DNA from 4 places in the Burkholderia sp. BCC1972 genome. Region 3 is predicted to be linked to each of the others. Evidence: riboswitches for the same ligand, from Rfam matches in the RefSeq annotation. Region 3 holds a riboswitch; each other region holds the start of a gene.
The links. Region 3 has a riboswitch for cobalamin ahead of cobG (precorrin-3B synthase). Riboswitches for the same ligand answer to the same signal wherever they lie in the genome.

Region 1 (5,823 bases), on a different contig from region 3:
CCCCCGCCTTGGCCGCTAGGCCGGCATCCTGAACCTGGGGTTCAGAATTGGTCGCAGTTAGCAGCACTTCGGGTACATCAGACAGAGTGACGCGCGCGCCCGTGCTACAAATTTCCGCAACCGTGCACATGGCATTGGTTCAAGGAATATATGACCTTGGCGAACCAGGCAGGGAAGCTGACTGAACTGTGATTCGATGCGCCAATTTGACCACCGTTGACCGCCGAGATCAAGGGGAATCGACGCATCGATTAAAACGTTACTGCGTCTCGTGCTGTGCGAGCACCGCGCCGAGCTGTTCGTTCATCTGGTGCATTGTACGACGGATTTCCTCCGCCGGAAATGCTTCACCGTGCCGCACGCTCGTTTGCAGCCGCAGCAATTCCGATGCGAGCGACAGCGCAGCCATCACCGCAATGCGATCGGTGCCGCGTACCGAGCTGTTCGAGCGGATTTTCGACATTTCGGCGTCGACGCGCGCGACTGCCTCGAGCAGCGCCGCTTCGGTCTCGGCCGAACAGGCGAGCCGATAGGGCTGACCGAGAATCGAGACTTCGATCTGCTTGGTGCTCATGCATGTTCTCCGTGGCTGGCCGCGTCATCGCCATCCGGACGCGCCTGCGCATCCAGCAGGTCGAGCTGGTTGTCGGCTTGCTCCGCGCTTTTCGTGCGCGGCAGCTTTTCGAGAATCGCGTTCAGTTTCACCTGGGCGTCGTCGATCTTTGCCGACAGCGTGTCACGCTCGGCCGCGAGCGCATTGCGTTCGTCGCGCAGTTCCGCGAGTTCCGCGCGGACCGTGTCCGCTTCCGTGCGCAATTGCGCGACCTGCTCTTCGAGCGCGAGCCGTTCCGCGTGATAGCGCTTGTTCAGCGAAATCAGACGGCCAATATTTTGAGATAAGGTTTCGAGTTCGTTGAGCATTTGCTGCGTCCTCTAAAGACCCAGCATTTTAGCGCGGAATAACGCGCAATCCGACATCTGTAACGTTTCCAGTCGTAACACCCCTGCTTCTCGCCGTGAATCGGTGCTTCCCGCACGTGTCCGGATGCTTCCTTGACGCTCGCGCAACCCGCTCCTAAACTGGCGCCGCCTCGGTGCTCGCGCGTGGCACGCGCGGTTAAACGGGAAGCAGGGCGCGCGCTCAGGGAGCGTGCCAACCTGCGCTGCCCCCGCAACGGTAAGCGGCCGCGTCCCTTGACGCAGGCCGGCTCGGGCGCGTCTTGCATGCAGGTGTCGCATGCGGGCGCGGGCCACTGCGCGTGACACGCGCGGGAAGGCGAGCCGGACCGCCGCCAGCCCGGATACCGGCCGAGACGGGAAGCCCGCACGGGCTTCATGACGCGTGGCCTGCGGGGAGGCGGGGCGCGCAATGCTTCACGGAATGTTCTTCGATGCTGACCCCAATCGTCCGCTCGGCGTCCCAGTCACGCCCGGCCGGCAACCTCGAGCGGACGCGCCGCGCGTCATGCGCGCGGCCGTGCACGGCATGAGCGCCGCGCGCGCTGCCGCGATCTGGGCCGCGCTGGCCGCCGTGGTCGCGCTGCTGTTCGTCGCGTCGCTGTCGATCGGCAGCGTGCCGATGTCACCGTGGCAGGCGCTTGCATCGCTCGTGCCGCATGGCGGCGACGCGCTGTTCGCCGATATCGTCCGCACACTGCGCCTGCCGCGTGCGCTGGCAGGCTTCGCGTGCGGCGCGCTGCTCGCGCTGGCCGGCGCACTGCTGCAGGTGCTGCTGCGCAATCCGCTCGCGGAACCCTACGTGCTCGGCGTGTCCGGCGGCGCGGCCGGTTTCGCGCTCGTCGCGATGATCGCCGGTGGCGCGTGGTGGCTCGTCGACGTGTCGGCATTTGCCGGCTCGCTCGTCTCGGTCGCGCTCGTGCTTGGCCTCGCGCGCCGCGAGCTGTGGCGCGGCGATGCGCGCGACGCGTCGCCGCGCCTGCTGCTCACGGGCGTCGTGATCGCGGCAGGGTGGGGCGCGCTCGTCACGCTGTTGCTGTCGCTCGCACCCGATGCGCGGCTGCGCGGCATCATCTTCTGGCTCACGGGCGACCTGAACGGCGTGACGGCGCCGTGGTTCGCATGGGGTGCGCTGTTGCTGGCCGCCTGCGTCGCGCTGCCGGCTGCGCCGCAACTGAACGTGCTGCTGCGCGGCGACGCGACCGCGCACGCGCTCGGCGTGCCCGTCGCGCGCGTGCGCGTGCGGATCTATCTCGTCGCGTCGCTGGCCGCCGCGGCCGCGGTGACGACGGCCGGCACGATCGGCTTCGTCGGCCTCGTCGTGCCGCATGCGCTGCGGCTCGCGTTCGGCAACGACCAGCGGATGTTGCTGCCGGCCGCGATGCTCGCGGGCGGCGGCGGCGTGATGGCGGCCGACCTGCTCGCGCGCACCGCGATCGCGCCCGCGCAGTTGCCGGTCGGCGTGATGACCGCGTTGATCGGCGTGCCGGTGTTCCTGTGGATGTTGTTGAGGAGGCCGATGCGATGACGGATGCCGCACTGCACGCCGTCGACCTGAGCTATGCGGCCGTCGACCTGACGCTGAAGGCCGGCGCGCGCACGTTGCTCGCCGCGTTCACGCAGGCCTTCCGCCCCGGCGAGATCTGGTGTGTCGCGGGGCCGAACGGCGCGGGCAAGACGACGCTGCTCGCGACGCTCGCGGGGCTGCAGCCGCCCGCCGGCGGACAGGTCGAGATCGACGGCCGGCCGCTTGCCGCATGGCGCCCCGAGCAACTCGCGCAGCGCCGCGCGCTGATGCCGCAGCAACTGCACGACGCGTTCAGCGCGACGGTGTTCGACACGGTGCTGCTCAACCGCTTTCCGTATCTCGGCGGCTGGGGCTGGGAGCGCGACGGCGATCGCGCGGCCGCGCACGATGCACTCGCGACGTTCGACCTGACCGCACTCGCGTCGCGCGACGTGCTGTCGCTGTCGGGCGGCGAGCGGCAGCGGGTCGCGCTGGCCGCGACGCTGTGCCAGTATGCGCCGCTGATGCTGCTCGACGAACCGCTCGCGCATCTCGACCTGCATCACCAGATCGACTGCCTGACCGCGCTGACTGCATGGCTCGGCACGGGCCCGCGCACGGTGCTGTTCTCGTGTCACGACCTGAATCTCGCGCGTCGTTTCGCCACGCATGCACTGCTGCTCGACGGTCGCGGCCGCGCATGGGCCGGCGCCGTGCACGACGTGCTGACGCCCGAGCGCGCGAGCGACGCATTCGGCTATCCGCTCGTGCTGATCCGCGAGAACGGCCGCGATGCGCTGCTGCCGGCGTGGCCTGCGCGACAATGACCTATCCTGTTCCGATTCCTTCGATGCGCGGCGCGTGCCGCGCCCACGACACGACTCCCCGATGACGACTCCGACCCACTTCCCGCCCGCGATCGCGCCGCTCGACGACGCGCTGCGCACACGCCTGCAGCATGTGATCGACCACAAGACCAAGCCGCCCGGCAGCCTCGGCCAGCTCGAGGCGGTCGCGCTGCAGATCGGCCTGATCCAGCACACCGAGCGGCCGGTCGTGCAGCGCCCGGTGACGATCGTGTTCGCCGGCGACCACGGAATCGCGGCCGAGGGCGTGAGCCCCTATCCGCAGGCGGTGACCGCGCAGATGGTCGCGAATTTCCTGGCCGGCGGCGCGGCAATCAACGCGTTCTCGGGCGTCGCGCAGAGCACGCTCGAGATCGTCGATGCGGGCGTCGCGTCGCCGTTGCCGCTGTCCGACCGGCTGGTGTCGCTGCCGGTCGCGCGCGGCACGCGCAACTTCGCGGCGGAGCCGGCGATGTCGCGCGACGAGGCGATGACGGCGCTGGCCGCCGGTGCGGCGCGTGTGCGTCTGCATGCATCGCTCGGCACGAACGTGATCGGGTTCGGCGAGATGGGGATCGCGAACACGTCGTCGGCCGCGTGCCTGATGAGCCGCCTGCTCGACGTGCCGATCGACGCGTGCGTCGGGCGCGGCACGGGTCTCGACGACCAGGGCCTCGCGCACAAGCGCGCGGTGCTCGGCCGTGCGCTCGTCAAGCACTCGCACGCGATCGCGCCGCTCGACGTGCTCGCGACGTTCGGCGGCTTCGAGATCGCGATTATGACGGGCGCGTATCTCGCGGCCGCGAGCGAGCGGATGACGATCCTCGTCGACGGCTTCATCGCGACGGCCGCGCTGCTCGTCGCCGAGCGCATCGCGCCCGGCGTGCGCGACTACTGCGTGTTCTCGCATACGTCGCACGAGGCCGGCCACCGGCGCATGCTCGAGCATTTCGGCGCGAAGCCGCTGCTCGCGCTCGACCTGCGGCTCGGCGAAGGCACCGGTGCGGCGCTCGCGCTGCCGCTGGTGCGCGCGGCCGCGGCGTTCCTCAGCGAGATGGCGAGCTTCGAATCCGCCGGCGTCGACGATCGTGATGCCTGACCGCGCGCGCGGCGCGGGCGCCGAACTGCGCTACTTCTTCGTCGCGCTCGGCTATTTCACGCGCGTGCCGGTGCCGCGTTCGATCGGCTACGCGGCCGGCGATCTCGACCAGGCTGCGCGGTATTTCCCGCTCGTCGGCGCGTGCGTCGGCGCGTGGGGCGCGCTCGTCTATCTCGTCGCGCTGCGCGTGTTGCCTCCTTCGATCGCGGTCGGGCTGTCGATGGCCGCGACGCTGCTCGCGACCGGCGCGTTCCACGAGGACGGCCTCGCCGACAGTTGCGATGCGTTCGGCGGCGGCTATACGCGCGACGACGTGCTGCGCATCATGCACGACTCGCGGATCGGCACGTTCGGCGCGGTCGCGCTCGTGATCACGCTCGGCCTGAAATGGCAGGCGCTTGCGTCGATGCTGCCGCTGCGCGCTGCATGGACGATGATCGCCGCGCATGCGGCGAGCCGCGCGGCCGCCGTGAGCCTGCTGATGACGCTCGACTACGTGCGGCCCGAAGGCAAGGCGAAGCCGGTCGCGCAGCGGATGGGCGGTCGCGCGGCGGGCGTCGCGGCCGCATTCGGATTGCCCTGGCTGTTCTGGCCCGACTGGCGCATGGGCATCGCTACGTGCGTGGCGCTCGTGCTCGTGCGCGTGTGGGCCGCCCGCTATTTCGTGAAGCGGATCGGCGGTTATACGGGCGACTGTCTCGGCTTCGCGCAGCAACTGTGCGAACTGGCGATCTATCTCGTGGTGCTCGGATGGACGTCGTCCTGATCCGTCATCCGGCCGTCGGTGTCGAGCCGGGCATCTGCTACGGTCGCAGCGACGTGCCGCTCGCCGCGCCGGCCGATGCCGGCGTGCAGGCCGTGCGTGCGCATCTGTCGGCACTCGGCGTGCCGTTGCCCGTACAGGTCCTGACGAGCCCGTCGACGCGCTGCCTGTCGGTTGCCGAACGGCTCGCGCAGGCATTCGATGTGCCGTTGCGGTGCGATGCCGACTGGCAGGAAATGGACTTCGGCGCGTGGGAAATGCAGCGCTGGGACGACATCGACCGCGCGGCACTCGATGCGTGGGCCGCCGACCTGATGCATGCGTGCGCACATGGCGGCGAAAGCGTTGCACAGTTCGTCGAGCGGGTCGCACGGCAGGCCGATGCGATTGCGCAGTTCGACGAATCGCAATGGGTCGTCACGCATGGGGGCGTGATTCGCGCGTTCGCGTCGCAAGTATTGCGTGTCCCGCTCGAAACGCTGCTGTCACGGCCGGTGCCGACGAGCGGCGTGGTCTGGCTGCGCGCGGACCACGACGCGCGAGCATGGGAAGTCATGCACTGGGACGCGTAGGCGCGCGCCATGCGCCAGCGGCGCGTGAATCAGCGCGCCGGCCGCCGCGCACGCGCGGCATCGAGATCCTCGCACAGCGC
Region 2 (5,823 bases), on a different contig from region 3:
CTGAGCGCGTGCAGGTGCAGTTCGTCCCACGTGTGGTCCACGTTCAGGCTGACCGTCTGGCGCGGCCGGCGGTTCAGCCAGCTGTCATGGGTCTCGTCCTGCGGATTCAGTATGCCGATCGCGACGCTCACCGGCGTGTAGCGGCCGATCGTCCCCTTGTACGACAGGTCGATTCCGCGGATATGCGCGCGGCCGATGTTCATCGGCGAATACGTCGCCGGGTTGTAGGCGATCAGGTTGCTGACGCGCGTGTCGTAGATCGCCGCGGAAAACGTGCCGTACGACGTGTTCGCGTCGAGCGCGGCCTCGACCGACGTGCTGCGTTCCGGGCTGAGGTTCGGATTGCCGTAGCCGGGGTAGTACAGGTCGTTGAAACTCGGCAGGCGGAAGGCATTGCCGTACGACACGCGAGCCGTGTAGACCGGCGTGATCGCCCACGACAGCGCGGCATTGCCGGTGTTCACGCCTTGTCCGGCGATGATCTCGCGACGCCCCGCGAGGAACAGCGTCACGCTGCCGAGCGTGGCCGACTGGTGCAGCGAGAACGCGGAGTCGTTGCGCGTCGGAATGCCGCCGGGTGCATCGACCGGCAGGAACGCCTGTTCGCGCGTGAAATCGTACGCGAGCTTGCTCTCGCCCGACAGCGGCAGGCCGAACAGGTGGAATCCGCGCGCCTGATGGGTCAGCGACGTCGACGTGCTGATGCGCTGCGAATCGATCTGGCCGGTCGGGATGGCCGGATCGCTCGCATAGAGGAACTGGCGATCGTTCGCATAACCGAACGACTGGTCGAACTGCGTGTCGGGCGTGATGTCGAGATGGAACGCGAGCCCGGTCGTCAGCTGGTGATCGAGCTCGCGGTTCGCATAGCCGCTGTTGTCGAAGGACAGGTCGGAGCGGTGATAGAGCGCGAACGTCGAGATCGACCAGTTGTCGCGCGCGTAGCCGAGGCGCGCATCGAGATCCTGCGCGTGATACGGATTGCGGCCGTCCTCGTGATACGGCAGGACGGGCCGCGTCGAATCGATGCCGGCCGTGTTGTACGCGTGCAGGCCGAGCGAGTAGGTGAGCCCGCCGAGCGCGGCGAGCGGGCCGGTCGACGGCACCGTACCCGACGTGCGCAGCTGCGTGTCGAAGGTCTTGTTCGACCCGCCGCCGAACGACACGATGGTCTGGTTCGGCTGGTTCGACGAGCGGCGCGTGAACAGCTGCACGACACCGCCCATCGCGTTGGCGCCGAACGACGCGGCGGCCGGCCCCGAAATCACCTCGACCCGTTCGAACGCATCCGTCGGCAGGTCGGCCCACGGCGCGATGCCGGTGGTCGGCGAGCCGATCCGGATGCCGTCGATGAACACGGCGACCTGGCTCGCCGACGAGCCCCGGATGCTGACCGATGCGGACGAGCCGGGGCCGCCGGTTTGCGACACGGTCACGCCGGGCAGCGTCGCGAGTGCCTGCGTGATGCTCGGGTCGCTCGGCGACAGCCGGTCGAGATCGGTTCGCGTGAGGACCTGGGTCGACGCATAGCGTCCGTCGAACGATTCGGGCAGGCGACGCGTGTCGGTCACGCTGATCGTCGGCAGGTCGGCGCTTTCCGCTGGCTGGGCGGATTGGGGGAGCGCGGTGTCGCCGGCGGCATGGGCGATCGGAGCAAGCAGCGCGGTGGCGGCGGACGTGGCGAGCAGGTAGCGAATGTTCATGAGACAGCGGGAGAAAGCGTGTTGCGCGTACGGCGATCGTGAGCGGACGGCGGGCAGGTTGCGCACAGCGACGGCGTGTCGGTGCGACGCTTCCGGCACGGAAGCGGATTCGGGAACGAAGGACATCTGACGGATCCTGAGGTCGGGACGTCCATGCAACGGGCGACCGCCAACGGCGGCGCCTGGCGCATCGGGACACCCCGCCCGGTGCGGCTGCTGGACCTCGGGTCGATGGCAGGTCTCCTGGCTCGCGGGTCGTCATCCGTGCAGGCCTTCCCGGTTTCCCAGTGGCATGCAGAGGCACGGATTCGCCGCTCACAGTTGCGGGGGCAGCCGCAGATTCGAGGCATTGCCCCTCCTGCGTTCCCTTTTGATCCCATCCCTGGGAACCATCAGCGCGCAAGGGTAATGGCGTGCGCTCGGGCGCGTCAATTGCCGCGCCGTGCGGGGATGCGAAAAAACGTCATTACCCGGCCATCGCTTTCCGAATCCTTTCCGTCATGCGTCGATGCCGTGTTTATCGTCTGATGAATGGGGCGCGCGCGAACGCGCGCCGGAACGCCGCCTCGCCGACGAAGCCGCGCGTCGCCAGTTTTCCGCTCGAACAGGCGGCCCGCGCACTCGATCTCGTTCAAACGGGCGAGGCGAAAACCAGGCTCGTGCCGCATGTTGCGGATATCGCGGGCCGAACAACACGCATCGAAACGACTGGAGACATCATGACCGACACCCCAGCCCCGATCCTGGCCGGCAAGTGCACGTTCGCGCTGTGCAGCCTGCCGGCGCGCGAGCGCACGGGCCTCGTCACGCACAGCCTGCATTTCCCGCTCGCGCAGCCACGCGCGGCGCGCTCGCTCGACGGCCGCACGCCGCTGCCGCCGCCGGTGATTCCCGCATACGCGCATTCTCTCCTCGACCCCACAGGACTCTGACTGACATGACGAATTCGATTCGCTTCGACGGCGGCACCGCCGTGATCACCGGCGCGGCCAGCGGCATCGGCAGCGGGCTGGCACGCCATGCGGCCGCGCTCGGCATGCGCGTCGTGCTGGCCGATCTCGATCCGGCGAAGCTCGATGCGTTCGCCGCGACGCTCGATACCGACGTGCTGTGCGTGCCGACCGACGTCAGCCGGCCGGAAGCCGTCGACGCGCTGGCCGAAGCCGCGTGGCGGCGTTTCGGCGGCGTCGACCTGCTGTTCAACAACGCGGGCGTGATGGCGACGGGCTTCAGCTGGGAAATCACGCCGGAACGCTTCGAGCGCAGCTTCGCGATCAACGTGCACGGCGTGCTGAACGGAGTCCGCAGCTTCGTGCCGCGGATGCTCGAGCGCAATATGCCGGCGCGGGTCGTGAACACCGCATCGGTCGGCGGCTTCCTGCCGAGCCCGCTGATGTCGCCGTATTCTGCGACGAAGTTCGCGGTGGTCGCACTGACCGAGTCGCTATATGGAGAACTGAAGATGCTCGGCGCGCCGGTCGGCGTATCGCTGCTCGCGCCGGGGCCCGTGCAGTCGGGCATCTTCAACGATCCGTTCGGCGCCGCGCACGACCGGCCCGAGGTGCGCGGTTTCGTCGACACGATGCGCGCGATGCTGAACGCACACGGGCTCACGCCCGACGCGTTTGCCGAACGGGTGTTCGACGGCATCCGCGCAGGGCGCTACTGGCTGATTCCGCAACCGGAGACGATCGACGGCGCGCTGCAGCGGCGTACCGGCGACATTCTTGCTGCGCGCGATCCGTCGCTGCCGTCGTTCTGAATGCCGGCGGGACCGGGCGCGGCAGCAGTGCCCGGCGCGCGCCGTTACATGTGCGTGCCGGCGTGCGAGCGGCCGCCCGGGTCGCCGCCGCGATCGGGCGGCGAATTGTTCTGATCGATCTTCGCGAGCACGAAGCCGGCGTGCGGCAGCGCGCCGGGCGAGCGGCGCATCGCCTGCGCGACGGCGTCGTGCGGCGATGCGGCGGGGAAACCGGAGGACGTCGCGCCCGGTTGAGCGAACGCCGAAAGGGAGGCGGCCGCCAGGGCGGCGGCGACGATCGCGTGCGTGTTCATGGTGGCTCCTTCACGACTGACTGCGGGACAACGTAATCAGTCTAGGGCGCGGAACTTAACGCGACGTGAAGGCGCAATGACGCACGGATTACAGGATATTCATGTACGCCGCGCGCGTCAGGCCGGCGTCGATACCAGCGCGCAGAAGTTCTCGAGATCGACGTTGCCGCCGCTGATCACGACGCCGACGCGCTTGCCCTGCAGCGCGTCCTTCATCCGCCGCACGGCGGCGAACGACAGGCAGCCGGTCGGCTCGACGACAATCTTCATACGCGTGGCGAAGAAGCGCATGCAGTCGACCAGTTCCGCGTCGGTCGCGGTCAGGATGTCGTCGACATCGCGGCGAATGATCGGGAACGTCAGGTTGCCGAGGTACTGCGTCTGCGCGCCGTCGGCGATCGTACGCGGCGTGTCGATCCGGACGATCGCGCCGGACCGGAACGATTGCTGGCCGTCGTTACCGGCTTCGGGCTCGACGCCGTACAGCTTCGCGTGCGGCGACAGCGCGCGCGTGGCGAGCGCGGTGCCCGACAGCAGGCCGCCGCCGCCGAGCGGCGCGAACACCGCGTCGAGCGGGCCGACTTCGTCGAACAGTTCCTTGGCCGCCGTGCCCTGGCCGGCGATCACGTCCGCGTGGTCGTAGGGCGGGATCAGCGTGAGCCCGTGCTGCTCCGCGAGATCGCGGCCGATCTGCTCGCGGTCCTCGGTGTAGCGGTCGTAGGTCACGACGTTGCCGCCGTAGCCGCGTGTCGCGGCCATCTTCGCGGCCGGTGCGTCCTGCGGCATCACGATCGTCGCCGGAATGCCGAGGATGCGTGCCGACAACGCGATCGCCTGTGCATGGTTGCCGGACGAGAACGCGACGACGCCGTGGCGGCGCTGTTCGGCGTTGAAACGCGACAGCGCGTTGAACGCGCCGCGGAACTTGAATGCGCCCATGCGCTGCAGGTTCTCGCACTTGAAGAACACCTGCGCGCCGAGTGCCTCGTCGACCGTTCTCGACGTCAGCACCGGCGTGCGGTGCGCATGGCCTTCGAGCCGGGCCGCGGCGGCGGCGACGTCGTCGTACGTGGGGAGAGTCGGAGCGTTCATGGTGGGTCGTGAGTCGGAAAGATCAGTCAACTGGGAAGAAGCCGCGCGCGTATGGCTTCTACTTCGCATCGTTGTAGACGGTCGCGCGCGAGACGCCGAGATGCTGCGACACGATTTCCATCGCGCGGCGCACCTCGAGGAAGCCGTCGGCCTTGAGTGTTTGCAGCAACTCGCGGCGCTGGTCGGTCTTCAACTCGCGCGGCGTCGTCGCGAGGCGCGTCGCGAACGCGTCGATGCGCTGCCGGATCGCGTCGGCGCCGGCCGGGTCGAGCGTCTCGACGATGGCCTCGCCGTCGGTGCGGCAGAACTGGTTCAGCATGCCCTGGAAGCCGCGGAACAACGTAACGTCGGCGTTCAGGCACAGCGCGGCGACGTAGCGCCCGGTCGAATCCTTGATGCCGATCGACGTGCTTTTCGCGGTGCGGCCGTCGGCGAAGCGGTTCGGGTAGTTCGCGAGCACCTGCGGGAAATCGTCGTCGGCGATGCGGGCGAGGCCGAGTTCGGTCGCCGGATCGCCGACCGCGCGCCCGGACAGGTTGTTGTGGATCGCGAGGATCGCGTGTTCCGGCGTGCGCAGGTCGTGCACGACGACTTCGGTGAACGGCGCGAACATCTCGCCGAGCCCTTCGGCGATGCGCTGCACCTGTTCGATCAGCGACGCCTGCTCGGACGGCGGCGGGGTGCGGTGCGTGGTCATGCGCTTTCCTGCGGGGACGGCGCGTCGGTCGTTTCCGGCCGCGTGATGTCGGCCAGCAACGGCTGCGCGATCCGCACGTAGTCGGCCGAGTCGAGCACGACCGAGCGGTCGAGGCGGCCCGCGTTGAATGCGATCTCGGCGTTGCGTTCGACCAGTGCGGGATCGACGACGAGCGTCACGTTCGCGTCGAACACGAACGGCGGCACGGCGCCCATCACGCAGCGCGTGACGGCGGCCGCGACGTCGGGCGATGCGAGCGTCGCCTTGCGGCGGCCC
Region 3 (5,823 bases):
GGCATCGAGCATCGCCTTCGATTCGGCCGCACCGATGAAGCCCACCGGAAAACCGAGGATCAGCGCGGGGCGCGGCGCGCCGGCATCGATCATGTCGAGCAGGTGGAACAGCGCGGTCGGCGCATTGCCGATCACGACGACGCTGCCCGCGAGATGGGGGCGCCACAGCTCGAGCGCGGCGGCCGAGCGCGTGTTGCCGAGATGGCGCGCGAGATCGGGCACCTCGGGCTCGCCGAGCGTGCAGATCACGCGGTTGGCCGCAGGCAGCCGTGCGCGCGTGATGCCTTCGGCGACCATCCGCGCATCGCACAGGATCGGCGCGCCGGCCGCGAGCGCCGTACGGCCCGCCGTGCCCGCGCCGGCCGAGAAGCGCAGGTCGTAGACGACATCGACCATCCCGCACGCATGGATCACGCGCACCGCGAGTTTCTCGAGGTCGGGCGGAACCTGCGACAGGTCGGCCTCGGCGCGGATCGTCGCGAACGACTGGCGGTAGATTTCCTGCCCGTCGCGAATGTAGTCAAGCATCGGTGGTGTCCTGGCTGTGCCGCGCGCCCGTCAAACGGGCCGCGGCCTGGTCAATCGTCAGATGGCGCGCGAGCGGGGCGCCGAGGCCCTCGGCCGCGTCGCGCCGGTAAAGGTCGTAATGCGCGGGCGCTACTGCAACGAGCGTGTGCGTCGCGGGATGCGGCAGCGCGCAGTGGCGTTCGCACCCGGTCAGGTGCACGTCGACCGGCTGGCCGATGCGCGCGGCGAGTGCGAGCGCGTCGCGTTTCGTGTCGGCGCGCGCTTTCGCGCAGCCTGCGCTGCCGGCGCAGGCGACGAGCGTCGCGAGCGGGTCCGTCGGCCGGCACACGAGGCCGATCGACGCGAGCGCGTCGAGCGTGGCCGCTGCGCGTTCGTTCGGCACGCCATGGAGAAACACGCCTTGCCACGGCGTCATCGACAGCGTGCCGTCGCCGCCGGCTTCGGCCAGCGCGGCAAGCTGTTCCAGCTGCGTCGCGTCGAGCCGCCCGAGTATGCATTGCGCGCCGACGTTGCAGCGGGCCGGATCAAGCGACGGGCGTACGCCGAAACGCAGCTTCGGGTCGGCACTCGTGCGCCGCCAGCCGGCGAGCGCGGGATCGGCCGTGAGCGGGAAGGGCAGGCCGTGCTGCGCGTGATCTAACAACGCACGTTCGCCGGCTGTCGCGAGCACGGCGCGCATCCGCGTGACATCGGCCGGCGCGAGATCGAGGAACGCGAGCAGCAGCGCGCGGACCAGCGCGACGGCCTGATCGGGCGACACATCGACCGACGCGGGCCGGTCGCCCTCCGCGACGGGCGGGCAACCGGCCAGCCCGGCCGCCATGCGTACCGCGCCGTCCGCGCGGCGCCACGCGGCGAGCCAGATGTCGTGCGGATGATCGAGCGCCGCGACCGATTCGCCGCCATCGAGCAGGATCGAGAATTTCGGCGACAGCTCGCCGCGGCGCGGCTCGCCGGCCAGCATGTCGAGCAGCGGAATGGCGAGCGCGCGGCTGTCGACGAGTGCGGCGGGATCGTGCCCGGCGAGCGGGCTGAGCAGGAGGTTGCGGACGTCGTCGCTCGCGGCGAGCGCGGCCGTATCGGCGCTCGAGCCTGCCGTCGCATCGACGCGCGGGCCGAGCCCCGCGTCGAGCAGGGCGCGCGTCAGCGCATCGGCGGCGCCGTCGCGAATGCCGCGCAACTGGAGATTCGCGCGATTGGTCGCGTCGATCGCGCCGGAGCCGTATTGGCGTGCTGCATCGGCAATCGCGCGCGCCTGGCGCGCATCGAGCCGGCCGCCCGGCAGCTTGATCCGGCACAGCCCGCCGTCGGCGGCCGCGACCACGCGCACGAGCCCCGGGCAAGCCGACGGGCGCACGACGGGCGACGCAGGAATCGAATCGGGGGCGGAACTCAACGGGATACCGGGACAGTGTCGCGCCGCGGCCAACGCATCGGTACACCCCGCCCGACGCCGACTGGCACGCACGCACTTTCTGGCCGGCAGGTCTCCTGGCTGACAGGTCGGCGCCGGCTCCCGGCCTTCCCGGTGAAACCAGTGGCATGAGGGGGAGATCGGCTCGCTGTCTACAGTTGCGGGGGCAGCCACAGCGGCGCGCGGCGCGCCCTGTGTTCCCTCTTCGGCCCCGAAGGGCACCGGCGAACGAACGGCCGTAGGATACCCGATTTCGACCGCGATTCGCGACCGGATGGCCGTTTGCGGCGGGCGAAACGGGCAGCGGCCGTGCGCCGGCGGGCCGGCAGATGAAACGCGGGAGGGAACACGGTACCATGCCGTTCTTTGCAATGCGGACGGCGGCGCCGGCGCTTTCGCGGCCGGGCGGCGACACGATGGAATCGAACGATGGGGAAGAGTGCATGACGGCGTGGCTGACGGTAGTGGGCATCGGCGACGACGGTTACGCGGGGCTCGGCCGCAGCGCACGGCGCGCGCTGCTCGACGCGACGCTCGTGGTCGGCGCGAAGCGGCATCTCGACATGCTGCCCGCGCGGCTGCCGGCCGCGCGCGAAGCGTGGCCGTCGCCGTTCGACCTGGCGGGCGTGCTCGCGCGGCGCCCGTCGCCCGTGTGCGTGCTCGCGAGCGGCGACCCGATGCTGTTCGGCGTCGGCGCGACGCTCGCGCGCCAGCTTTCCCCCGACGAATGGCGCGCGCTGCCCGCGCCATCGTCGCTGTCGCTCGCGGCCGCGCGCCTCGGCTGGACGCTGCAGGACGTCGGCGCGGTCTCGCTCGTCGGCCGTCCGCTCGCGACGCTCGCGCGGCATCTGCTGCCGGGCCGGCGCCTGTTCGTGCTGAGCGCCGACGGCCGCACGCCGGCCGCCGTCGCGGCCGAACTCGCCGCGCGCGGTTTCGGGCCGACGCGCCTCAGCGTGTTCGAACATCTGGGCGGCCCGCTCGAGCGGCGTCTCGACGGCCTCGCGCAGGACTGGACCGTCGCCGAAACGGCCGCGCTCAACCTGATCGCGCTCGACTGCCAGGCCGGCCCCGACGCGCCGCGTCGCGCACTCACGCCCGGCCTGCCCGACGACGCCTATCGTCACGACGGCCAGCTCACCAAGCGCGACCTGCGCGCGATGACGCTCGGCCGCCTCGCGCCCGCGCCCGGCGAGCTGCTGTGGGACGTCGGCGCGGGCAGCGGCTCGATCGGCATCGAATGGATGCGCGCGCATCCGTCCTGCCAGGCGATCGCGATCGAAGCGCATGCGGAACGGCAGCGCTTCATCGAGCACAACCGCGACGCGCTCGGCGTGCCGGGCCTGCAGCTCGTCGCGGGTCGTGCGCCCGATGCGCTTGCCGGGCTTGCCACGCCCGACGCGATCTTCATCGGCGGCGGAGCAACGGCGCCCGGCGTGCTCGACGCGTGCTGGGCGTCGCTGAAACCCGGCGGCCGGCTGGTCGCGAACGCGGTCACGCTGCAGGGCGAGCTGGCGCTCGCCGCGTGGCGCGACGCGCACGGCGGCACGCTCACGCGCGTGTCGCTCGCGCATGCCGAACCGCTCGGCCGCTTCGACACGTGGCGCCAGCCGCTGCCCGTCACGCTGTACGACGTGCGCAAGCCCGACGCGGCCGAGATGGCCGATGCGATCGACGCGGCCGGGTCACTGAGCCCGGCGAACCCGGCAAACGCCACGGACGCGTGATGCGCGACGAAACCCCCGAACAGCCCGCGCCGCTACGGTTCGGCTATACGACCGGCAGCTGCGCGACCGCGACGTCGCTCGCGGCGGCCCGGCTGCTGCTCGCGGGCCACGCGGACGACGCGGTCGAGATCGTGCTGCCGAAAGGGCAGCGCGTGATGATGCGGCTCGCGTTCTGCCGGACCACGGCCGACGGCGCCGAAGCCGGCACGATCAAGGACGCCGGCGACGATCCGGACGTCACGCACGGTGCGCTGATCGTCGCGCGCGTCGCGCTCGCAGCCGCGCCGGGCGTGCGTTTTCACGCGGGGCCCGGCGTCGGCACGGTCACGCGCGCGGGGCTGACGCTGCCGGTCGGCGAACCGGCGATCAATCCGGTGCCGCGCCAGATGATGACGACGCACCTGGAAGCGCTGGCGGCCGAACAAGGCTACGCAGGCGGCTTCGACGTGACGATCGGCGTCGAAGGCGGCGAGGCGCTCGCGCTGAAGACGATGAACCCGCGCCTGGGGATCGTCGGCGGGCTGTCGATCCTCGGCACGACCGGCATCGTGCGGCCGTTCTCGTGTTCGGCCTATATCGCGTCGATCCACCAGGGTATCGATGTCGCCCGCGCAAACGGCATCGCGCATATCGCCGCGTGCACGGGCAACGCAAGCGAGGACGCGATGCGCGCGCACTACCACCTGCCCGACATGGCGCTGATCGAGATGGGCGATTTCGCGGGCGCGGTACTCAAGCACCTGCGGCGCGCACCGGTCGCGCGGCTGTCGATGTGCGGCGGCTTCGGCAAGCTCAGCAAGCTCGCGGCCGGCCACCTCGACCTGCACAGCCGCCATTCGAGCATCGACCTGCCGCTGCTCGCGCAATGGGCGGCCGAAGCCGGCGCGAGCGATGCGCTGCAGGCCGCGATGCGCGCCGCGAACACGAGCCAGGAAGCGCTGAAGCTGGCACGGGCCGACGGCGTGCCGCTCGGCGATCTCGTCTGCGCGCAGGCGCTGCGCGTCGCACGCGACATCGTGCCGCCGTCGGTCGCCGTCGAAATGTTCGCGATCGACCGCCAGGGCCGCTTCGTCGGGGAAGCGCGATGAGCGCGCGCATCCTGCTGCTCGGCGGCACCGGCGATGCGCTGAAGATTGCACGCGCGCTCGGCCCGCATCACGTGTACAGCCTGGCCGGACTCGGCAAGGTGCCCGACGACCTGCGCTGCGACGTGCGCGTCGGCGGCTTCGGCGGCGCCGCCGGGCTGGCCGCCTATCTGCGCGATGCCGGCATCGGCCTCGTGATCGACGCAACGCATCCGTATGCCGCGCAAATCAGCGCGAACGCCGCTGCCGCGACCCGCGACGCGGGCGTGCCGCTCTGGGCGCTGCGCCGCGCGCCCTGGACGCCGCAACCGGGCGACGACTGGCGGATGGTCGCCGACTGGGCCGGCATCGAAGCCGCGCTGGCGCCGTTCAGGCGGCCGCTGTTCACGCTCGGCCGCGCACCGCTCGCGCACCTCGACACGATCCCGCCGCACCAGTTCTGGCTCGTGCGCTGCCTCGACGCGCACCCCGGCAACGCGCAGGCGCAGATCATCGCCACGCGCGGGCCGTTCACGCTCGACAGCGAGCGTGCGCTGTTCGCGCTGACGGGCATCGACGTCGTCGTCAGCAAGAACAGCGGCGGCGCGGCCACCGAGGCCAAGCTCGATGTCGCACGCGAACGCAGGCTGCCGGTCGTGATGCTGCGGCGGCCGCCGCTGCCCGATGCCGACCGCGCGTTCGACTCGGTCGCGGCACTGCTCGACGCACTCGATCCGGCCGCGCGCGCATGACGCGGCGCGGCGGATCATCCAAAGAATTGACGGAGAATTTTCGATGACGGTGTATTTCATCGGCGCGGGCCCCGGCGACCCGGAGCTGATCACGGTGAAGGGCCAGCGCCTCGTGCGCACGTGCCCGGTGATCCTGTATGCGGGCTCGCTGGTGCCGGCGGCCGTGCTCGACGGTCATCGCGCGGAGCAGGTCGTCAATACGGCCGAGCTCGACCTCGACGCGATCGTCGCGCTGCTCGCGGCCGCGCATGCGAAAGGGCAGGACGTCGCACGCGTGCATTCGGGCGACCCGTCGCTGTACGGTGCGATCGGCGAGCAGATCCGCCGGCTGAAGGCACTCG
Region 4 (5,823 bases), on a different contig from region 3:
AGCGTGCTGTTCGGTGCGGCCGCGTGGCTGCATGCACGACGCTGCGTACATCCGCTGCTCGATTTCACGACGCTGAAGGTGCCGACGTTCTCGGTGACCGTGATCACCGGTTCGGTCACGCGAATGGCGATCAACGCCGTGCCCTACCTGCTGCCGCTGCTGTTCCAGATCGGCTTCGGGCTGTCGCCGTTCCAGTCGGGCCTGCTGCTGCTCGCGAGCGCGCTCGGCAATCTGGGGATGAAAGCTGGAACGTCGTGGATTCTCGACCGATATGGCTTCCGGCGCGTTGCACTCGTCGACGTGACGATCGTCGGCTTCTTCACGATCGCGTGCGGCTGGCTGACCGCGTCGACGCCGCTGGCGATCACGCTGCTCGTCGTATTCGTCTACGGACTGACGCGGTCGATGCAGTTCACGACGCTCGCGACCCTCGCCTATGCGGATATCCCGGCGCATCAGACGAGCGCGGCCAGCACGCTGTGGAGCGCCGCGCAGCAGATGACGATCGGGATGGGGATCGCGTTCGGTGCGTTGTCGCTGCGGCTCGCGTCGTTGGTGCGCGGCGATGCGGCCGGCATGCATTACGTGCTCGACGATTTCCGCTGGGCATTCGTCGCGGCAGGTGTGCTCGCGCTGCTGACGTTGCCGGGCTATGCACGGCTGGCCTCCGATGCAGGCGATCGGCTGCGGGCGACTATGGCGCGAGGGTAGGCCGAACGGCTAATCGAATCTGCACCACGACAGGTGAGCGAGGCTGTTTTCCGCTGCTCACCTGAAACGTCGATCCGGTGCGGGTGTGATGGCCCGACGGTCAGCGCAATCGCTCATTCGTCGCGGCTGCAGTAGCGTGAGCAGACCGCGCGGTGCGCCTGGCGCGACCCTGAAATCATCCGAGCCACGAATGCCGAGACGACACCAAGCTCATCCCGACTGTTGTCACTGCGCGTCATGAAAGATGATGCCGACCGTGTGGCGATGGCCGCTGCGAATTCGGCTCACGCCGTGGCGCAGGTTGACGCGATAGACGCCGCGCGTTCCCTGCACGGGTCTGCCGTGCACGGCGAAGATCACCGCGTCGCCCTGCATCAACGGCACCACTTCGGTACGTGATTGCATGCGTGGCCGCTGTTCCGTCAACACGAATTCCCCGCCCGTGAAATCGCGGCCCGGCGCCGACAGCAGGATCGCGACCTGCAGCGGAAACACGTGTTCGCCGTAGAGATCCTGATGGAGGCAGTTGTAGTCGTCGGGACCGTATTGCAGGATCAGCGGCGTCGGTCGCGTTTGTCCCGCCGCGTGGCAGCGATCGAGGAAGGTCGCGTGGTCGTTCGGATAACGGACGTCGATTCCGAGTGCCTGGTTCCAGCGATTCGCGATGGGTGCGAGATGCGGATAGATCGTCGCGCGCAGCTCGGCGATGGCCGCAGGCAGCGGGTACGCGAAGTATTTGTATTCGCCACGGCCGAATCCGTGCCGCGCCATCACGACGCGCGAACGATAGAGTGCATCCCGCGGATAGAGCGACGCAAGCGTATCGCATTCGTCCGGCGAAATCAGGCCCGATACATGCGCGCATCCATAACGATCGAGCTCGGCACCGACGGTCCGCCAGTCGATGGTGTCGACGCGTTGCGCGATGTCCGGCGATTCGATGGCAGGTTGCAGATCGGCGATGTTCACGGGCGTTCCTCGGTTCGTCAGCGATGTGGCGCCGCGCGGAATGCTCGGAAGCGTTGCGTGCACGGTTGCAGCCACAAAAAATGATGCCCCCAGTCTAGCGACGTTCGTGCGCAGATGCGCTCCAGATCTTGCGCTTCAATTCGGAAGGGGGAGGAGGGCATGCGGCGCGCACGATACATCGAAGGCTGCGACGTATCAGTGCGGAAAGGTGGAAAGGCGGGCAGGCGGAGAAGCGGAGAAGCGAATCTTCCACGACAGGCAGCCAGCGCACACCGGCCACCCGTCGCAACGCGAATCAAGCCATCGACCGGAACAACCAGTAGAGCGCGCCGGCAAGCACGATCGACGCCGGCAGCGTCAGCACCCACGCGAGCACGAGGCTGCGCACCGTACCCCATTGCAGCCCTGACCCGTTCGCCGCCATCGTGCCCGCGACACCCGACGACAGCACGTGGGTCGTCGACACCGGCAGCCCGTACACGTCGGCGGCGCCGATCGTCAGCATCGCGACGAGTTCGGCCGATGCGCCCTGTCCGTAGGTCAGATGCTGCTTGCCGATTTTCTCGCCGACGGTCACGACGATCCGCTTCCAGCCGACCATCGTGCCGAGGCCCAGCGCGATCGCGACGGCAACCTTCACCCACGTCGGAATGAATTTGGTCGCGTGGTCGAGCTGCTTGCGATAGTTGTCGATCGCAAGCTTGTCGTCGGCGGCGAACGCGGGCTGGCCCGACTTCTCGATCAGGCGGATTGCTTCGGACACCAGATACATCGTGTTGCGCACGTTGTCGACGTCGCGCTGCGGCACGGCGGCCATCGACCCCGACGCGCCGACTGCCGTCGCGAGCGATGTCGACAGCTGCTGCACGGCCGGCAGCACGGCAGGCGTCAGTTCACGGCGCTGCACGTAGTGTTCGACGTCGGCGCGCGGGTTCGTGGACGGCGCGACGCCGTTCGTGTACTTGCCGAACGTCGCGGCCGCCTGGTTCGCGACGGCCACGAAGGTCTGCGATTCGGCCGGCGTGACGGCCTTGTTCAACGCATACGCGGTCGGCACCGTGCCGATCAGGATCAGCATGATGAGGCCCATCCCTTTCTGCCCGTCGTTCGAGCCGTGCGCAAACGACACGCCCGTGCAGGTCAGGATCAGCAGGCAGCGAATCCAGAACGGCGGCGGCTGATCCTTCGGCGGTTCCTTGTACAGCTCGGGAATCCGCACAAGCGTCTTCAGCACGAGCAGCAGCAGTGCCGCGCACAGGAAGCCGACGATCGGCGAGAACAGCAGCGACTTGCCGACGCCGAGCGCCTGGCCCCAGTCGACGCCGCTCGTGCCGGACGGCCCGTGCATCAGCTGGTTCATCAGCCCGACGCCGATGATCGACCCGATCAGCGTATGCGAGCTCGACGACGGCAACCCGAAATACCAGGTCGCGAGGTTCCAGACGATCGCGGCGATCAGCAGCGCGAATACCATCGCGAAGCCCGAGCCGCTGCCGACCTGCAGGATCAGCTCGACCGGCAGCAGTTGCAGGATGCCGAACGCGACGGCGCCGCTCGAGACCATCACGCCGAGGAAGTTCCACATGCCGGACCAGATCACCGCGACGTTCGGCGTCAGCGAGTGCGTATAGATCACGGTGGCGACCGCGTTCGCGGTGTCGTGGAAGCCGTTGACGAATTCGAAGCCGAGCGCGATCAGCAGCGCGGCGCCGAGCAGCAGGTAAGGGAACAGCTTCCCTTCGCGGACCGGCGACAGATCGTCGATCAGGTGCGTGGCGATATAGATCGCGCCGAGCGCGAGCACCAGCAGGAAGACGGCATAGCCGACCTGCCTGGTGCGTTCGACGGAGCCCGAATTGTTCGGTGCGGACGAAGCAGGTTGATTCATGACGGCATCTCGTAAGGGAACCGCGTCCGATCCTATCTGCGGCCAGCAGTCAGTTTGATGACAGTCGGGACCACGAACGGTGTACCTTGCCGATGCGTAAGGAAATTGAAGGCATGCATGTGCAACGCGAGGTACCGGCCCGCATCGTCGTCCACATAGTGAGCGCAATACGGGCTACGCGTTGTCGTCCGTGCTCAACGTCCACCCGTGCGGTGATGCGACGAGCGTCGTGCAGGACAGCGGCGCGATGTCGAGGCGGGTCGCTGTCTTCGAATCCATCCGCAACGCATGCGCGACAGCCGCGCGAACGATCGTCGCATGCGTGACCGCGACGATGTCGCGGTCACGCTGCAGCGCGTTCAACCAGATGCCGACGCGGCGCATGGCGGCGTCGAACGATTCGCCGCCGTGCGGCGACGCTGACGGGTCGCCGATCCACGCATCCAGCTCGTCCGGCAAGTCGCGTGCGAGGTCGTGCAAGCGCCGGCCACGCCAGTTGCCGTAGTCGATGTCGCGCAGCGCGTCGTCAACTTCGGCATGTAGCCCGAGTGCTTCGGCGGTCTGCCGCGCGCAACAGGCAGGGCTGCACAGCACGAGCGAGCCATTAACGCCTGCCCACCGGTCGCGCAGTTCAGCGGCGTCGGCGAGCTCGCGAGCATCGAGCGGATCGTCGTCGGGAAACGTGCCGGTGCGCATCGCCCGGGTCGATGCGTGTGCGATCAGGTGCAGCGAGGCATGCAGGGTCATGGCGGTTTTCGGGGAATCCGGAGCGGGACGCAATCGCCACCGTGCGATCACTTCAATACGCGAACGTTCGCGCGTACAATTCGCCCGATACGAAACGCGGAAGCCGGTGCAATTCCGGCGCGGTCGCGCCACTGTAACCGGGGAATCGATGATCCCGGAAGCCAGACCTGCCTTCGTACCCATTCAACATTTGTCGGGGCGCGAATCCCCTGAGGTGCATCCATGAGTGAAGCAGTGCTGAAGCCGGCGGTCGTGCCGGCACCCATCCCCGTCCGCGAACTGTTGCCGTGGGCCGTGTTCGTCGGCCTGATCCTGTTGCTCGCGCTTTATTTCGTCGGCGCGGAACAGGGCGCGACGTCGCTCGTGCCGGGCATGTACGTCCACGAGTTCGTCCACGACGGCCGCCATCTGCTCGGCTTTCCCTGCCACTGACGCGGAGGCCGTGATGGTCGGAAAGCTGCTCATGCGCGGGATGCTCGCAGGCATCGCCGCAGGCCTCCTCACGTTCGGTTTCGCCAGAATCGTCGGCGAACCGCAAGTCGATCAGGCGATCTCCTTCGAAGAAAAAACCACGGCCGCCAATGGCGAGGCACCGGAGCCCGAACTGGTCAGCCGCCACACGCAGGCGGGCCTCGGGCTGCTGACGGGTGTCGTGACCTACGGCGCGGCATTCGGCGGGCTGTTCTCGCTGGTCTTCGCGTTTGCCTACGGGCGAGGCAGCCGCCTTCCCGCACGGCCGCTGGCCGCGTGGCTCGCGCTGGCGGCGTTCATCGCGCTCGTGATCGTGCCGAACCTCAAGTACCCGGCCAATCCGCCGTCGGTCGGCGATCCCGACACGATCGGCTACCGCACGGGCCTGTTCTTCCTGATGATCGCGATCTCGGTCGCGACGATGGTGTTCTCGGTCAGCGTGCGCCGCCATTTGCTGGCGAAGCTCGGCCAGTGGAACGCGTCGATCGTCGCAGGGCTCGTGTTCGTCGCGATCATCGCGGCCGTGCAGGTCGGGCTGCCGTCGGTCAGCGAGTTGCCGGCCGATTTCCCGGCGGCCGTGCTGTGGAAGTTCCGCGTCGCGGCGATCGGCATGCAGGTGATCATGTGGACGACGATCGGCCTGTTGTTCGGCGCCTGGGTCGAGCGCAGCGAGCGCATCGGCCTGCGCGCTGCCTGACGCGCAGCGCAGCAGAGCGGGGCGCGCCTAGCGCAGCATGCGCGGCGCACTCCCCGTCGATTCGCGCGCCAGCGCGACGAACGCGGCCAGATAGTCGATCGATGCGTCTGCTTCGCGGATGCCGAGGAAGATCTGCTTCGTGATCCCCTTCTTGCCGAGCTTGACCGGCACGACCGCCATCCGGTCTGCATACTCGTCGGCCAGCCATCTCGGCAGCGCGGCCACGCCGCGTTCGCTTGCCACCATCTGCAACATGATGTCGGTCGTCTCGATCGACTTGTGCCGCTTCGGCACGATGCCGGCCGGCGTCAGGAACTGGTTGTAGATGTCGAGCCGGTCG

Region 1: linked by a shared signal. The riboswitch ahead of U5798_RS33810 (FecCD family ABC transporter permease) and the one ahead of cobG (precorrin-3B synthase) in region 3 are both predicted to bind cobalamin.
Region 2: linked by a shared signal. The riboswitch ahead of U5798_RS28815 (TonB-dependent receptor domain-containing protein) and the one ahead of cobG (precorrin-3B synthase) in region 3 are both predicted to bind cobalamin.
Region 4: linked by a shared signal. The riboswitch ahead of U5798_RS31530 (CbtB domain-containing protein) and the one ahead of cobG (precorrin-3B synthase) in region 3 are both predicted to bind cobalamin.

Annotation. Positions count from the first base shown of each region.
Region 1 is NZ_CAJPGH010000037.1:31,815-37,637, forward strand. It holds RNA gene ssrS (6S RNA) at 1-178, opposite strand, end outside; gene U5798_RS33800 (cell division protein ZapA) at 260-574, opposite strand; gene U5798_RS33805 (ATPase) at 571-921, opposite strand; cobalamin riboswitch at 1,076-1,328, shown strand; gene U5798_RS33810 (FecCD family ABC transporter permease) at 1,487-2,485, shown strand; gene U5798_RS33815 (ABC transporter ATP-binding protein) at 2,482-3,291, shown strand; gene cobT (nicotinate-nucleotide--dimethylbenzimidazole phosphoribosyltransferase) at 3,353-4,408, shown strand; gene U5798_RS33825 (adenosylcobinamide-GDP ribazoletransferase) at 4,401-5,174, shown strand; gene cobC (alpha-ribazole phosphatase) at 5,159-5,743, shown strand; gene U5798_RS33835 (cobalamin-binding protein) at 5,773-5,823, opposite strand, start outside.
Region 2 is NZ_CAJPGH010000025.1:107,191-113,013, reverse strand. It holds gene U5798_RS28815 (TonB-dependent receptor domain-containing protein) at 1-1,703, opposite strand, end outside; cobalamin riboswitch at 1,919-2,112, opposite strand; gene U5798_RS28810 (hypothetical protein) at 2,423-2,635, shown strand; gene U5798_RS28805 (SDR family NAD(P)-dependent oxidoreductase) at 2,641-3,465, shown strand; gene U5798_RS28800 (hypothetical protein) at 3,510-3,758, opposite strand; gene U5798_RS28795 (threo-3-hydroxy-L-aspartate ammonia-lyase) at 3,876-4,850, opposite strand; gene U5798_RS28790 (transcriptional regulator) at 4,909-5,547, opposite strand; gene U5798_RS28785 (YbaK/prolyl-tRNA synthetase associated domain-containing protein) at 5,544-5,823, opposite strand, start outside.
Region 3 is NZ_CAJPGH010000015.1:39,538-45,360, reverse strand. It holds gene U5798_RS21385 (precorrin-8X methylmutase) at 1-528, opposite strand, end outside; gene cobG (precorrin-3B synthase) at 521-1,885, opposite strand; cobalamin riboswitch at 1,992-2,183, opposite strand; gene cbiE (precorrin-6y C5,15-methyltransferase (decarboxylating) subunit CbiE) at 2,386-3,666, shown strand; gene U5798_RS21370 (cobalt-precorrin-5B (C(1))-methyltransferase) at 3,666-4,754, shown strand; gene U5798_RS21365 (cobalt-precorrin-6A reductase) at 4,751-5,482, shown strand; gene cobM (precorrin-4 C(11)-methyltransferase) at 5,526-5,823, shown strand, end outside.
Region 4 is NZ_CAJPGH010000031.1:1,230-7,052, forward strand. It holds gene U5798_RS31510 (DHA2 family efflux MFS transporter permease subunit) at 1-711, shown strand, start outside; gene U5798_RS31515 (2OG-Fe(II) oxygenase) at 937-1,680, opposite strand; gene U5798_RS31520 (inorganic phosphate transporter) at 1,976-3,568, opposite strand; gene U5798_RS31525 (histidine phosphatase family protein) at 3,743-4,315, opposite strand; cobalamin riboswitch at 4,362-4,505, shown strand; gene U5798_RS31530 (CbtB domain-containing protein) at 4,538-4,747, shown strand; gene U5798_RS31535 (CbtA family protein) at 4,761-5,483, shown strand; gene U5798_RS31540 (LysR family transcriptional regulator) at 5,511-5,823, opposite strand, start outside.